4 regions of the Janthinobacterium sp. NKUCC08_JDC genome follow, and region 3 is predicted to be linked to each of the others. Evidence: predicted binding sites of a transcription regulator. Region 3 holds the regulator's gene; each other region holds the start of a gene.
The links. Region 3 encodes FNR, which switches genes on or off when oxygen is low (the NO sensors DNR and NnrR bind a similar motif). Its sites were predicted from a motif close to TTGATNNNNATCAA; they were not measured.
Positions count from the first base shown of each region.

Region 1: KO538_RS08100 (KamA family radical SAM protein) is a predicted target of FNR. The motif match lies at 1,547-1,560, and genes of this name have one in related genera.
Region 2: cydD (thiol reductant ABC exporter subunit CydD) is a predicted target of FNR. The motif match lies at 1,701-1,714, and genes of this name have one in related genera.
Region 4: KO538_RS16330 (PAS domain-containing methyl-accepting chemotaxis protein) is a predicted target of FNR. The motif match lies at 1,288-1,301, and genes of this name have one in related genera.

Region 1 is NZ_JAHKQW010000002.1:461,791-464,900, reverse strand. It holds gene KO538_RS08110 (methyl-accepting chemotaxis protein) at 1-891, opposite strand, end outside; gene KO538_RS08105 (cache domain-containing protein) at 960-1,418, opposite strand; gene KO538_RS08100 (KamA family radical SAM protein) at 1,701-3,065, shown strand; gene KO538_RS08095 (MFS transporter) at 3,068-3,110, shown strand, end outside.
Region 2 is NZ_JAHKQW010000003.1:232,904-236,013, reverse strand. It holds gene cydD (thiol reductant ABC exporter subunit CydD) at 1-1,635, opposite strand, end outside; gene KO538_RS10960 (GbsR/MarR family transcriptional regulator) at 1,775-2,326, shown strand; gene KO538_RS29365 (PEP-CTERM sorting domain-containing protein) at 2,633-3,110, shown strand, end outside.
Region 3 is NZ_JAHKQW010000004.1:378,425-381,534, reverse strand. It holds gene ccoG (cytochrome c oxidase accessory protein CcoG) at 1-834, shown strand, start outside; gene KO538_RS14060 (FixH family protein) at 889-1,413, shown strand; gene fnr (fumarate/nitrate reduction transcriptional regulator Fnr) at 1,417-2,175, opposite strand; gene KO538_RS14050 (response regulator) at 2,415-3,110, shown strand, end outside.
Region 4 is NZ_JAHKQW010000006.1:86,734-89,843, forward strand. It holds gene KO538_RS16330 (PAS domain-containing methyl-accepting chemotaxis protein) at 1-1,086, opposite strand, end outside; gene KO538_RS16335 (3-hydroxyacyl-CoA dehydrogenase NAD-binding domain-containing protein) at 1,653-3,110, shown strand, end outside.

The sequences.
Region 1 (3,110 bases), on a different contig from region 3:
CGAACTGGCCTGCATTTCCGTGCGCGCCGATAAGTCCAGATTGCCGGTGGCAATTTCGCGCGAGGCCGTGTCGATCGATTGCACGGCGTTCATGATGGTGCGCAAGGTCTGGTTCAGGTGGGCGATGGTCTGGTCCAGCACGCGCGACGTGGCGGCGATTTCGTCATTGCCCTGCTTGGGCGCGCCGGCCGTCAGCTTGCCCGCAGCCAGGTCTTGCACGGCGTCGGCAATGCCGCGAATTTCCAGCAGCATGGCGCGCCGCACCAGCATGGTCGCGACGATGGAAACGAGGATAGACAGCAGCACCGTCAGCAGCAAGCTCCAGCCCAGGCTGCGGAACTCGGCGCTGGCCGTCGCATGGGCCTCGCTGCTGAGGCTTGTTTCCAGGGCCGACAGTTGCGCCAGCTGCGTATTGAACTGGACGAATTGGGTTTCCGCCTTGAGCATGGAATTGGTGGCGATCGACTGGTCCATCTGCGCCATTTCCATGGTTTCCAGCACAGCCTTGCGATAGCCGGCCAGCGCCGTGATGGCCGCATCGACCAAGGTGCGCTCGGCACCCGTGGCTGTGGTGCGCAGCGTGGCCAGCTGGGTGCCGATGGCTGCATGGCGCGCCTTGATCTGTTGCTCCAGCGTATCGAGGCGGGCCTTGGCGAAGCTGCCATTCGTCCACGACAGCAACTGGTACATATTGCCGTGTACTTGCCTGGCCTCTCCTAGTACGTCGGCGGCCGCCTTCAAATGCGTGATGCGCACCCGCACCATGTTTTCCAGCGAGGCATTTTGCCGCACCATGCCATACCAGGCGCCGCTCGAGCTGAGTATCAGCAGCAGCAAGACCAGGGTGGGCGCCAGCAATAATTTTGGTCCGATGCGTAATTGATTGAGCATGCTTGACTCCTGGCGATGGCTGTTCAAACCGCAGGCGGCGCACGGCGTGCGTGCGCGCCGCCCCCGTCTTATTTTTTGTAGATGCCCGCTTCCAGTACCACATCGTTGACGCGCAGAATGTAGGTGGTCTTCGGCTCGATCTTGCCGCTGACGGGATTCTTGTACTGGTAATCGACCCAGCCCTTGCCCTGCTTTTGTGCCAGCTCAATGATTTCACGGCGATATTTCTTGCCGTTCGCATCGGGCACATCCGTCAAATCCTTGCCCACGATGGAAGGATTGATGGGGTGGGCCAGCACGATGCCCGTCTTGATGTCGCGCATGTCCACATACAGCGAACCCTGCACGAAGTCCGGGTCTTTCGCCGTGATTTTCTTCATCATTTCTTCCTTGCCATGCGCCTTCATGAAGACGGCGCCCCGTTCGGCCATGGCGATCGCATCTTTTTCCGTTGGTTCGACCGCGGCACTGACGTTGCCGCCGGCAAATGCCAGGCACAGCAGGCTGCCCGTGAATAAGCGTTTCATGAAAGCTCCTTGTGATATCGAGGGAAGTGTTGCCAAGACGTAATTTACGTCGCCGAAGTTCGTCTCAGCTTGCGTTGGAACAAACTAAGGTGTTGCTTGTAGGCAGCATGCAACGTCTCGACGGCTTGTTGATATGCAGCAATTTGGTTCCGAATGGCAAGAATTATGATGACTTTTGCAGCATGCCTGGGTGATCTGGCATGCGGGAGAAAAAGGCTGGGATTGGCCGATATACGGTCAATTTCATGAAAGTTATCGCTATTTACAGGCAAGGAGCCGATCGTGTCCGCACTCATTACCGAGCCGTTTTCACCCAAGTTCAAGCCGTATACGCGGCAAACCATTCAGCAGGCGCGGCAGTGGGAATGGCTGCCGGAAGAGCAGCGCGAAGCCGTGCAAGTGGTGTCGCACGTCTTGCCGTTTCGCACCAATGAATATGTGCTTGATCAACTGATCGACTGGAACAACATCCCTGACGACCCCATCTACCGTCTCGTCTTTCCCCACCGCGACATGCTGCCACCCGAGCAGTACGCGCACCTGCGCGACCTGGTGCTGGTGCAGCGCGACAAGGCGGCCATTGATGCCTATGTGCATGGCTTGCGCCTGGGCATGAATCCTCATCCTGCCGGACAGATGACGCATAACGTGCCCCGGGTCAACGACGCGCCCGTGCGCGGCCTGCAGCATAAATATGCACAAACGGTGCTGTTCTTCCCCAGCGCGGGGCAGACCTGCCATGCGTATTGCACTTTCTGCTTCCGCTGGCCCCAGTTCGTCGGCATGGACGACATGAAGTTCGATGCGCGCGAGTCGCATGAGCTGGTTGCTTACCTGAAACTGCATCCGGAAGTGACGGACGTGCTGATCACGGGCGGCGACCCGATGATCATGAACACGCGGCAACTGGCCGCCTACTTGGAGCCGCTGCTGGCGCCGGGCCTGGAACATATCCAGAACATTCGCATCGGCACCAAGGCGGTGGCGTATTGGCCGCAGCGCTTCGTGTCCGACCGCGATGCGGATGACTTGATGCGCCTGTTCGAGCGCATCGTCAAGGCGGGCAAGAACCTGGCCGTGATGGGCCATTACAGCCATGCCGTCGAGTTGCGCCAGAACATTGCCCAGCAAGCCGTAAAACGCATCGTCTCCACGGGCGCCACCTTGCGCATGCAGGGGCCGCTGATCCGTCACATCAACGAAGACCCGGCAAGCTGGGCCGAGCTGTGGCAGACGGGCACGCGTCTGGGGGCGATTCCCTATTACATGTTTGTCGAACGGGACACGGGTCCGCGCGGCTATTTCGAGTTGCCTTTGGCAAAGGCGCACGAGATTTTCCAGGCCGCCTACCAGATGGTGTCGGGCCTGTCGCGCACGGTGCGCGGACCGTCCATGAGCGCCTTCCCCGGCAAGGTCGTCATCGACGGCATCGTCACCATCAATGGCGAAAAACTGTTTGCCCTGCAATTTTTGCAGGCACGTAACCCGGACTGGGTGCGCCGGCCGTTTTATGCCAAGTTCGACGCGGAAGCGACGTGGCTGGACCATTTGAAACCCGCATTTGGCCACGACAAGTTTTTCTTTGAAATGGATGAGCCCGTGCCGCAGTTGCCGCATAAAATCATCCGCCTGGCACAGGCCGCCTGAGCATGCACGCGGCCGTTGCGCCTGCCCGCTCCGGCGTGGCCGTGT
Region 2 (3,110 bases), on a different contig from region 3:
CAGCCGGCCAGCCAGCACCGGATCGTGCGTGGCGACGATCATCGTCTTGCCTTTCGCCAGTGCCAGCAGGGCGTCCGTCACGCGCGCCGCCGTTTCGCTGTCCAGGTGAGCAGTCGGTTCATCGACCAGCAGCAAGTCGGCATGCGGATGCAGGGCCACGCGGGCCAGGGCCAGGCGCACGGCTTCGCCGCCGGACAAGCCCTGGCCGCCATCGCTGAGCATGACGGCCGGCTGCGCCTGCGCCACCTTGGCCAGGTCCGCCAGGTGCAGCGCCTGCGTCACCTGCGCGGCGTTCGCCCCAACGCGGCCCAGGGTCACGTTCTGGCTGACGGAAGCGGCAAACACGTGCGGACGCTGTCCCATCCAGGCCATACGCTGGCGCAAGGTGTTGACCGTGCTGTCGGTCAGGCGCACGCCGCCGATGCGGATGTCGCCGCCGCTGGCGGGCAGCAAGCCGGCCAGCAGGGACAGCAAGGTGGTCTTGCCGGCGCCGCTGGCGCCCAGCAGGGCCACATGTTCGCCAGCGCGCACGGTCAGGTCAAAGCCGTCGAACACGGGCGCTTCGCCGGGATGGGCAAAGCGCAATTGCCGGAGTTCCACGGCGGGCGCCGCCGCCACAGCCATGGCGGCGGCGGAAACGGCCGCCACTTCCACACCAAAACCAGGCAAAGGCACGCCATCGGCCGCCAGGTCGTGCAAACCGGCCAGGCCCGCTTCGCCGGCCGCCTTGTCGTGCCAGACGGCGGCCAGTTCGCGCAGCGGCTCGAAGAACGCGGGGGCCAGCAGCAGGATGAACAAGCCCTGCCCCAGGCTCAGCTCGCGGCCCCAGGTACCGAAATTGATGCTGCCCAGCAGAGAGAAACCGATGAAGGCCGCCACCATGGCCACACCGAGCGCGGAAAACAGCTCGAGCACGGCCGACGACAAAAAGGCGATGCGCAGCACCACCATCGTGCGCCGGCGCACGGATTGCGACGAGGCATCGAGCCGTTCGGCCGTGGCGTCGACGGCGTCGAGCGCGCGCAAGGTGGCCAAACCGCGCAGGCGGTCCAGCAGGAAGGCGTTCATGCTGCCCATTTCCACCATCTGCGCGCGGCTGGCCGCTTGCGCGCCCATGCCGACGAGCGCCATGAAGACGGGAATCAAGGGGGCGGCGATGAGCAGGATCAGCGCGGCGATCCACGACAGCGGCGTCACCACGGCAAGGATCACGAGCGGCACGAGCATGACTTTCCAGCGCGCGGGTTTGTAGCGCACCAGATACGGCACGATGGCTTCGGCCTGTTCGGCGATGACGCTGGCCGCCTGGCCCGACTGGGCGCGCTGGCGGTCCAGCGGCGAGCGCTGCGCCAGCGCTTGCGCCACCTGTTCCCGCAAGGTGGACAGGTGTGCGCGCGCCGCCGCATACATACGCCGCGCGCCCCACGCTTCGCAGCCGGCGCGCAGCACGCCCAGCAGCAGCACGCCAGCGGCCGGCAACAGGGCCGCGCGCCAGGGTGCACCGTCTTGCATGGCTTGCACGGCCCAGGCCAGCAAGGCCGCCTGCGGCAGCCACAGCAAGGCGGCCCCGCCTTGCGCCAGGCTGGCGGCACGGGGAAGAATAAAGCGGGGCAAGGACAAGGACGTGGTCGGCATCTTCTATACTTCTTGAGTTTTCAGAATTTTCTGTAAATTCGATATTTTGTATAATACTGCGAAACATGACATATATCAATTGACCCCACCAGTATGGCGTGAAAAAATTCAGATAATTATGAAAACTCAACATATCCAAATGACGCCGCTGATCCTGACCTTTGTCAGCCATTTCGGCGAGATGGGCAGCCGCTGGGGCTTTAACCGTACGGTAGGGCAAGTGTACGCCTTGTTATTTGTCGCGGAGCACCCTTTGCACGCGGATGAAATCGCGGAACACCTGAGTTTTTCACGCTCGAACGTGAGCATCGGCCTGAAGGAATTGCAGGGCTGGGGCTTGATCCGCCAGTCGCGCATTCCCGGCGACCGGCGCGAGTATTTTTCCTCGCTGGGTGATGTGTGGCAAATCTTCCGCGTGGTGGCCGCCGAGCGCCGCCGCCGCGAAGTGGCGCCCACCCTGACGGTGCTGCGCGAATCGCTGCTGGCGCCGGCCACGGAACCCGTGGATCAATATGCGCAGGAACGCATGCGTGAAATGTATGAACTGGTCGACCTGGCCAATACCTGGTTCGACGACTTGCAGCGCCTGTCGCCCGAATCGATGGCGCAGCTGATGAAAATGGGCGCCAAGGTACAAAAGCTGCTCAACGCCAAGGATCGCCTGTTTGGCGTCAGCAACAACAACGACTGAAGCACCCGCCTCCCCCCTCCCAAATAAGCCGAGACGCCGCTAGCACAAGCTGGCGCGCCTTGTCACGCCGTTTCCTAACGTTATGTTGTCTATCGTTAACACAAGCAGACATAGCCGTATGCGATGTTGTCAACTGAACCAATAGTATTATTTAAATTGTATTAATTTATATCAAGAGTAAGCTTGCATTTGCGTACTCTCTACGCACAAGAAATAGATAAAAACGGGCAATGGGATGACTTCCCCGGTATGTAGGGACGCGTCCCAACACTATGAAGCGACTGTCTCAAGCACAAGGGGATTTTCATGAAAAGCGTAAAGAGCATTGCCATCAAGGCATCCATGCTGGCCGCAATGACCGTACTGGCAAGTGCGGCCCAAGCCGCCACCTGGGTGGATGTGGGCCCGGCCAGCGGTTTCGTCATTGACGGCAGCACCGTCACTTATTCACCATCTCCGGCACTGCAGGTGAAATATTATGACGACAATCTCGTGCCACAAAGCCCCTCGGACATCCAGGGTTATATCAATGGCGTGTTCGGCACCAGCCTGGGCACCGCCGTCTCGTATTGCGAAAGCGCCACCTCGGGTTGCACTGCCGGCACCACGGCAGGCTTGAGCGGCGGCGTCAATTCGTATACGAGCGCGGCCGCCTATGACTACCTGGCCATCCACTTCGGCCAGGGCGAACTGGTGTTCCACTGGGCCGCGCCCGTGGCTGCCGGCACCACCTTCACGATCGAGGGCCTGCCCAAAGGTCTGAGCAATTACAGGGCCTTCATTT
Region 3 (3,110 bases):
GAATGGTTCTGGGTCTTGTTCTACAGCCTGGCAACCTACGGCAACGCGGGCTGGCTGCGCGAGCAGGTGTGCAAATACATGTGTCCCTATGCGCGCTTCCAGAGCGCCATGTTCGACCAGGACACCCTGATCATTACCTACGATGCCAAGCGCGGCGAACCACGCGGCGCCATGAGCAAGAAGGCCGGCAACAACGACAAGCTGGGCGATTGCATCGACTGCACCCTGTGCGTGCAGGTGTGTCCGACCGGCATCGATATCCGCAACGGCCTGCAGTATGAATGCATCGGCTGCGCCGCCTGCGTCGATGCCTGCAACAGCGTGATGGACAAGGTCGAGCGGCCGCGTGGCCTGATACGCTACAGCACCGACCATGCGATGGAAAACAACTTCAATTCGAAGCAGATACGCCAGCGCGCCATGCGCCCCCGCGTCTTGATCTACACTTCCATCCTGGCCCTGATCATCATCGCCGTATGTACCTCGCTGGCCCTGCGCACGCCCCTGAAAATGGACGTGATCCGCGACCGCGGTTCGATGGGACGCGAAGTGGAAGACGGCATGATCGAAAACGTCTACCGCCTGCAGATCATGAACACGTCCGAGCAAAGCCAGCATTTCAAGATCAGCGCTTCCGGCTTGCCGGGCCTGACCTTGCTGACGCGCGAAGAAGTGACCTTGCAGCCGACGGAAACGCTGGGCTGGCCGATCCGCCTGCGCGTGCCGCACGGCGTGGGCGAGAAGGGGTCGAACAAGATTGCGATCGAATTGCAATCGCTGGACAACCCGTCGCTGCATGTGCGTGAAAGCGCGGTCTTCATCGTGCCGCGTTAATGCAGGAAGGCCGGTCCCCGCATGGGGGCTGGCCGTTTACACAGGAGAAATACCATGTCCGACAGTCTGAAACTGCAGCCTCCCGTTGCACCGTGGTACAAGCATCGCTGGCCATGGCTGCTGATGATCGGCCCCGGCCTGTCCGTGGTCGTCGGCAGCTTCATGGGCTATATCGCGTTTACGCAGCCCGACGCGCTGGTGGTGGGCGATTATTACAAGCAGGGCAAGGCGATCAACCAGGATTTGAAGCGCGACACGATCGCCAGCGACCTGGCGATGGAGACGAGCCTGGCGTACGACGTGGCGCAAGCGCGCCTGAGCGGTTCCGTGCACAGCTTCGGCAAGGCCTACCAGGGACCGCTGCAGCTGCACCTGGCGCATGCGACCCTGCCGGAAAAAGATATCAAGCTGCTGGTGCAGCCCGATGCGGCCGGCAATTTCTCGGTCGCGCTGCCGATGCTCGAGCGCAGCCGCTGGCAGGTGCTGGTGGAAAACGACAAGCGCGAGTGGCGCCTGTCCGGCATCTGGACCTGGCCCGTGCAGCGCAGCATCGCGCTGCATGCGGACGAAGAGTTATAAGCCTTACTTGCAGACGTCCGTGCCTGCCGTAATGGCTTTCAGCTTGGCTGGTTGCAGGATCTCGATCTCGCGGTTCGACACGCGCAGCCAGCCTTCCTTCTTGAATTTGGACAGCAGGCGGCTGACGCTCTCGATGGTCAGGCCCAGGTAGTTGCCGATTTCCTCGCGCGACATGCGCAGCTGGAATTTGCTGCTCGAATAGCCGCGCGCCTCATAGCGCGACGCCAGGTTGACGATGAAGGCGGCAAAACGCTGCGTCGCCTGCATATTGCCCAGCAACAGCATCACGCTTTGCTCGCGCGTGATTTCCTGGCTCATCATGCGGTGGAAATGCCGCAGCAGGGTCGGCATATTGCCCAGCAATTGTTCCAGGCTGGAAAACGGGATTTCACACACTTCGCTGTCTTCCAGCGCCACCGCATTACAGTGGTGGCGGTCGGCGCTGATGGCGTCCATGCCCAGCAGTTCGCCGGCCATCTGGAAACCCGTCACCTGCTCCTCGCCGCCCGGATTGATCTGGTACGTCTTGAAGTGCCCCAGCCGGATCGCGTACAGGTTCTGGAACGAGTCGCCGATGCGGAACAGCGAGGCGCCGCGCACGATCTTGCGGCGGCGGCCGATGATCTGGTCCAGCCTGTCCATGTCGCCCATATCGAGGCCCATCGGCAGGCACAATTGATGCATGCTGCAGGTCGAGCATCGCGCACGCAACGCTTCCACGGTCACTGTGGGCAAGGTTGGAGTGAGGAGCGCTTCAGTCATGTCGGTACCTTTTAGAAAATGCAACAACAAGTTTACTGCATACAGGGTTGCCGTGTGCCAATTTCACCGCAATTTCGGCGAATAAACGACGTTCCGACTTTAATTATATGGCAACATCGTCAAAAGCCCATGCGGGGAGGGCCATTTGCGCGGCGCCGCTTGCCAACTTGATGTATTGATAGGAAAATTCCTAACAGCATTATCTGCCGCCTGTGCCGCCCGGTACTGAAAAGGAAATCATGAAGCCTCTCGGCATCAAAGCAAAAGTCGCGCTGGCCACCAGTCTGACCTCGATCGCCATGATCGCGCTGGTCACCATGATACAGGTGCAGCACATGCGCGACGACTTCACCCGAGTACTGCTGAGCCAGCAGTCATCCCTGATCAGCCGCACCGCTGCCGAGCTCGACGACAAGCTGGGCATGCTGCTGCAGATCGTCACCCTGACGGCCAGGCAGCAGCCGCCGGAATTGATGGCCCAGCCGGCCCAATTGCGCGAATACTATTCGCGCCGCTCGATGCTGGTGCTGTTCGACGACGTGCTGGTGCTTAATGCGCAGGGCGCCGTCGTGGCCGACATGCCGGAAGTGGCGGGGCGCACGGGCATCAACGTTGCCGAGCGCGAGTATTTCCAGACCGTGCTGCGCACGCGCCAGCCCATGATCACCGAGCCGATGCTCGGCAAGTCGAGCGGCATGCCCATCGTGCAGATGGTCGCGCCCGTGCTGGCCGCCGATGGCCAGGTGGCCGGCGTGGTGATCGGCGTGCTGCGCCTGTACAAGGACAACCTGCTGGGACGCCTGCGCTCGGAAAAGATCGGCAAGAGCGGCTATTACTTCATCCTCACGCGCGGCGCCGTGCCGCGCTACGTGCTGCATCCCGATACCAGCCGCTTGCTGCAGCCGCGCCAGCCGAGCGCCAACCTGACGACCACC
Region 4 (3,110 bases), on a different contig from region 3:
AAACGTCAAGCCGTCGATGGACGCGTTCATTTCTTCCACCGTGGCGCCCAGCGCCTGCGTGCCCACGGCCACGCCCGTGGCCCGTTCGGCGATGGCGTTCGACGCGTCGGCAAAGCCGTTGGCGGCCGACACCACGTTGCCGATCACACCGCGCAAGTCGACGATCATCTTGCTGATGCCGCCGGCCAGCAAATCGATCGGTTCGCTGCCTTCGGGCACGATATTGCAGGTCAGGTCGCCTTGCGCCGCGCGCGCCACCGAGTCGAGCAGGGCATTGACCTTGCGGCTGTCGTTGGCGGCCTTGGCCTGGATGCTGTTTTCCAGGTTCACCTGGTCCGTGATGTCGATGGCGAACTTGACTACTTTATACGGTTTGCCGTTCAGGTCCAGGATGGGGTTGTAGGTGGCCTGTATCCACACCACCTTGCCATGGTTGCCCAGCCGCTTGTAGCGGCCCGCGTCGAATTCTCCGCGGTTGAGCTTTTGCCAGAATTTCTTGTACTCGGTGCTGCTGGCATACTCGGGTTCGCAGAACATGCGGTGGTGCTCGCCCTGGATATCGCTCAAGTCGTAGTCCATGACGGCGAGGAAATTGTCGTTGGCGTCCAGCACATTGCCCTGCATGTCGAATTCGATCACGGCCTGCGCCTTGCTGATGGCGCTGACCTTGCCTTCGTATTCGACATTGCGTTTTTTCAGGGCCGTGATGTCGGTAGCGAACTTGATGACTTTATACGGCTTGCCGTCCGCGTCGAGGATGGGATTGTAGGAAGCATTGATCCACACTTCGCGCCCATCCCTGGCGCGGCGCTTGTATTCGCCCTGGTCGAATTCGCCGCGTCCCAGCTTGGCCCAGAAGTTGCTGTATTCGTCCGTTTTGACATACTCGGGGTCGCAGAAGATGGCGTGGTGCTTGCCTTGCACTTCGGCCAGGGTATAGCCGACGACGCGCAGGAAATTGTCATTCGCATGCAGGATGGTGCCGTCAAGCTCGAATTCGATGACGGCCTGGACACGGTTCAATGCAGTATTTATCGCTTGTAAGTCCAGATCCTGCGAGTGGCTGACATGGCTGGCTGCGTCCATAGTATTTCCTTCGGGGTGAGAAGAGGAATGGGAACGATAAGGCTGCTGTTATTATTTTTTCCGCTATCGGTTTAAGGCAGGGATTAAGGCGGCGATGTTATTGCATTGCCGGCATCTGGTGATAATCGGTGAGAATGTGCGCGATCAACGGCCGTCAGTGTTCGCCCTGCGGTTTGCCTTTAGTAGATAAATTGTAGAGTATTGATTTGAATCAACAATTTTATTATTCCCCAGCGTCTGGCGAAAAACAAGGGGCGGGAATAAATAATGTAAAAACTGTCGTAATTGCCCCATGTCGGCATATAACAAACCCATTCTTCTACATAATAAAACGTTGTTATTATTGTTGTGGTTTTATTATTTAAATGAATATCCAAGTGATAGCTTCTACAAGAGCTTGCCGCTTGCAGCAGAATCTTTCCGCAAACGATGTTGTACCATGGCGTAGCATGCTGGCGCCGGGCGCGCCACGACAAAAATAATACGAGCGTTCTTTTATGCGGTATAGTGAAGCTTCATCCCTTGCAACCACCTCATCGCTGAGCAAAAATCAATAAGGAAGAGACATGAGTGCTGAATATCAAGTGAACGGCGCTGTTGCCGTCATTACCCTGGCCAACCCGCCCGTCAATGGCTTGGGCCTGGCGACGCGCACGGCCGCCGTGGCCGGCATCCGCCAGGCGCTGGCCGACGAGGCCGTCAAAGCCATCGTCATCACGGGCGCCGGCAAGGCCTTTTCGGGCGGCGCCGATATCAAGGAATTCAATTCGCCCAAGGCGCTCACGGAACCGACCCTGCACACCCTGATCAACGTCGTCGAACAATCGACCAAGCCGGTCGTGGCGGCTATCCACAGCGTCTGCATGGGTGGCGGCCTGGAGCTGGCGCTCGGTTGCAACTACCGCGTGGCCGCGCCTGGCGCGCAGATGGCCTTGCCGGAAGTCAAACTCGGCATCTTGCCGGGCGCGGGCGGCACGCAGCGCCTGCCGCGAGTGCTGGGCCTGGAAATGGCCCTGAACATGATCGTCTCGGGCACGCCCGCCGCGTCCGAAAAACTGGCCGGCACGGCCCTGTTCGACGAAGTCATCGCGCCTGGCGCCGATTTGCTGGCCGCCGCCGTGGCCTTCGCCACGAAAGTGGCCGACGTGCGTCCGCTGCCGAAAGTGCGCGAGCGCAAGGTGGACTACCCGAACCACGAAGCTTTCTTGCAGTTTTCGCGCAATACCGTCAAAGCCATGTCCGGCCCGTTCCCCGCACCGCTCAAATGCGTCGATGCCGTGGCGGCCGCCGTGACGATGAAATTCGACGACGGCTTGAAGTACGAGCGCGAACTGTTCATGCAGCTGGTGCAGTCGCCCGAGTCGAAAGCCCTGCGCCACGCCTTCTTTGCCGAGCGTGTCGCCAGCAAGGTGCCTGACGTGCCGTCCGACACGCCAGTGCGCGCGATCTCCAGCGCGGCCATCGTCGGCGCCGGCACCATGGGCGGCGGCATCGCCATGAACTTCGCCAACGCGGGCATCCCCGTGATGCTGCTGGAAACCAAACAGGAAGCGCTGGACAATGGCCTGGCCACGATCCGCAAGAATTACGAGAACACGGTCAAGAAGGGCAAGCTGACGCAGGAGAAGGCCGAGCAGCGCATCGCGCTCGTTTCCGGCACCTTGGCGTATGCCGACATTGCGCAAGCCGACATCGTCATCGAAGCCGTGTTCGAAGAGCTGGGCGTCAAGGAAACCGTCTTCAAACAGCTCGACGCCGTCATGAAGCCGGGCGCCATCCTTGCGTCGAACACATCGACTTTGGACCTGGACAAGATCGCCGCGTTTACCAAACGCCCGCAAGACGTGGTCGGCACGCATTTCTTCAGCCCCGCGAACGTGATGAAACTGCTGGAAATCGTCCGCGGCGCGAAGACTGGCAAGGACGTGCTGGCCACCGCGCTGGCGCTGTCGAAAAAGCTGAAGAAGACAGGTGTCGTCTCGGGCGTGTGCGACGGCTTCATCGGCAACCGCATGATCGAGCAA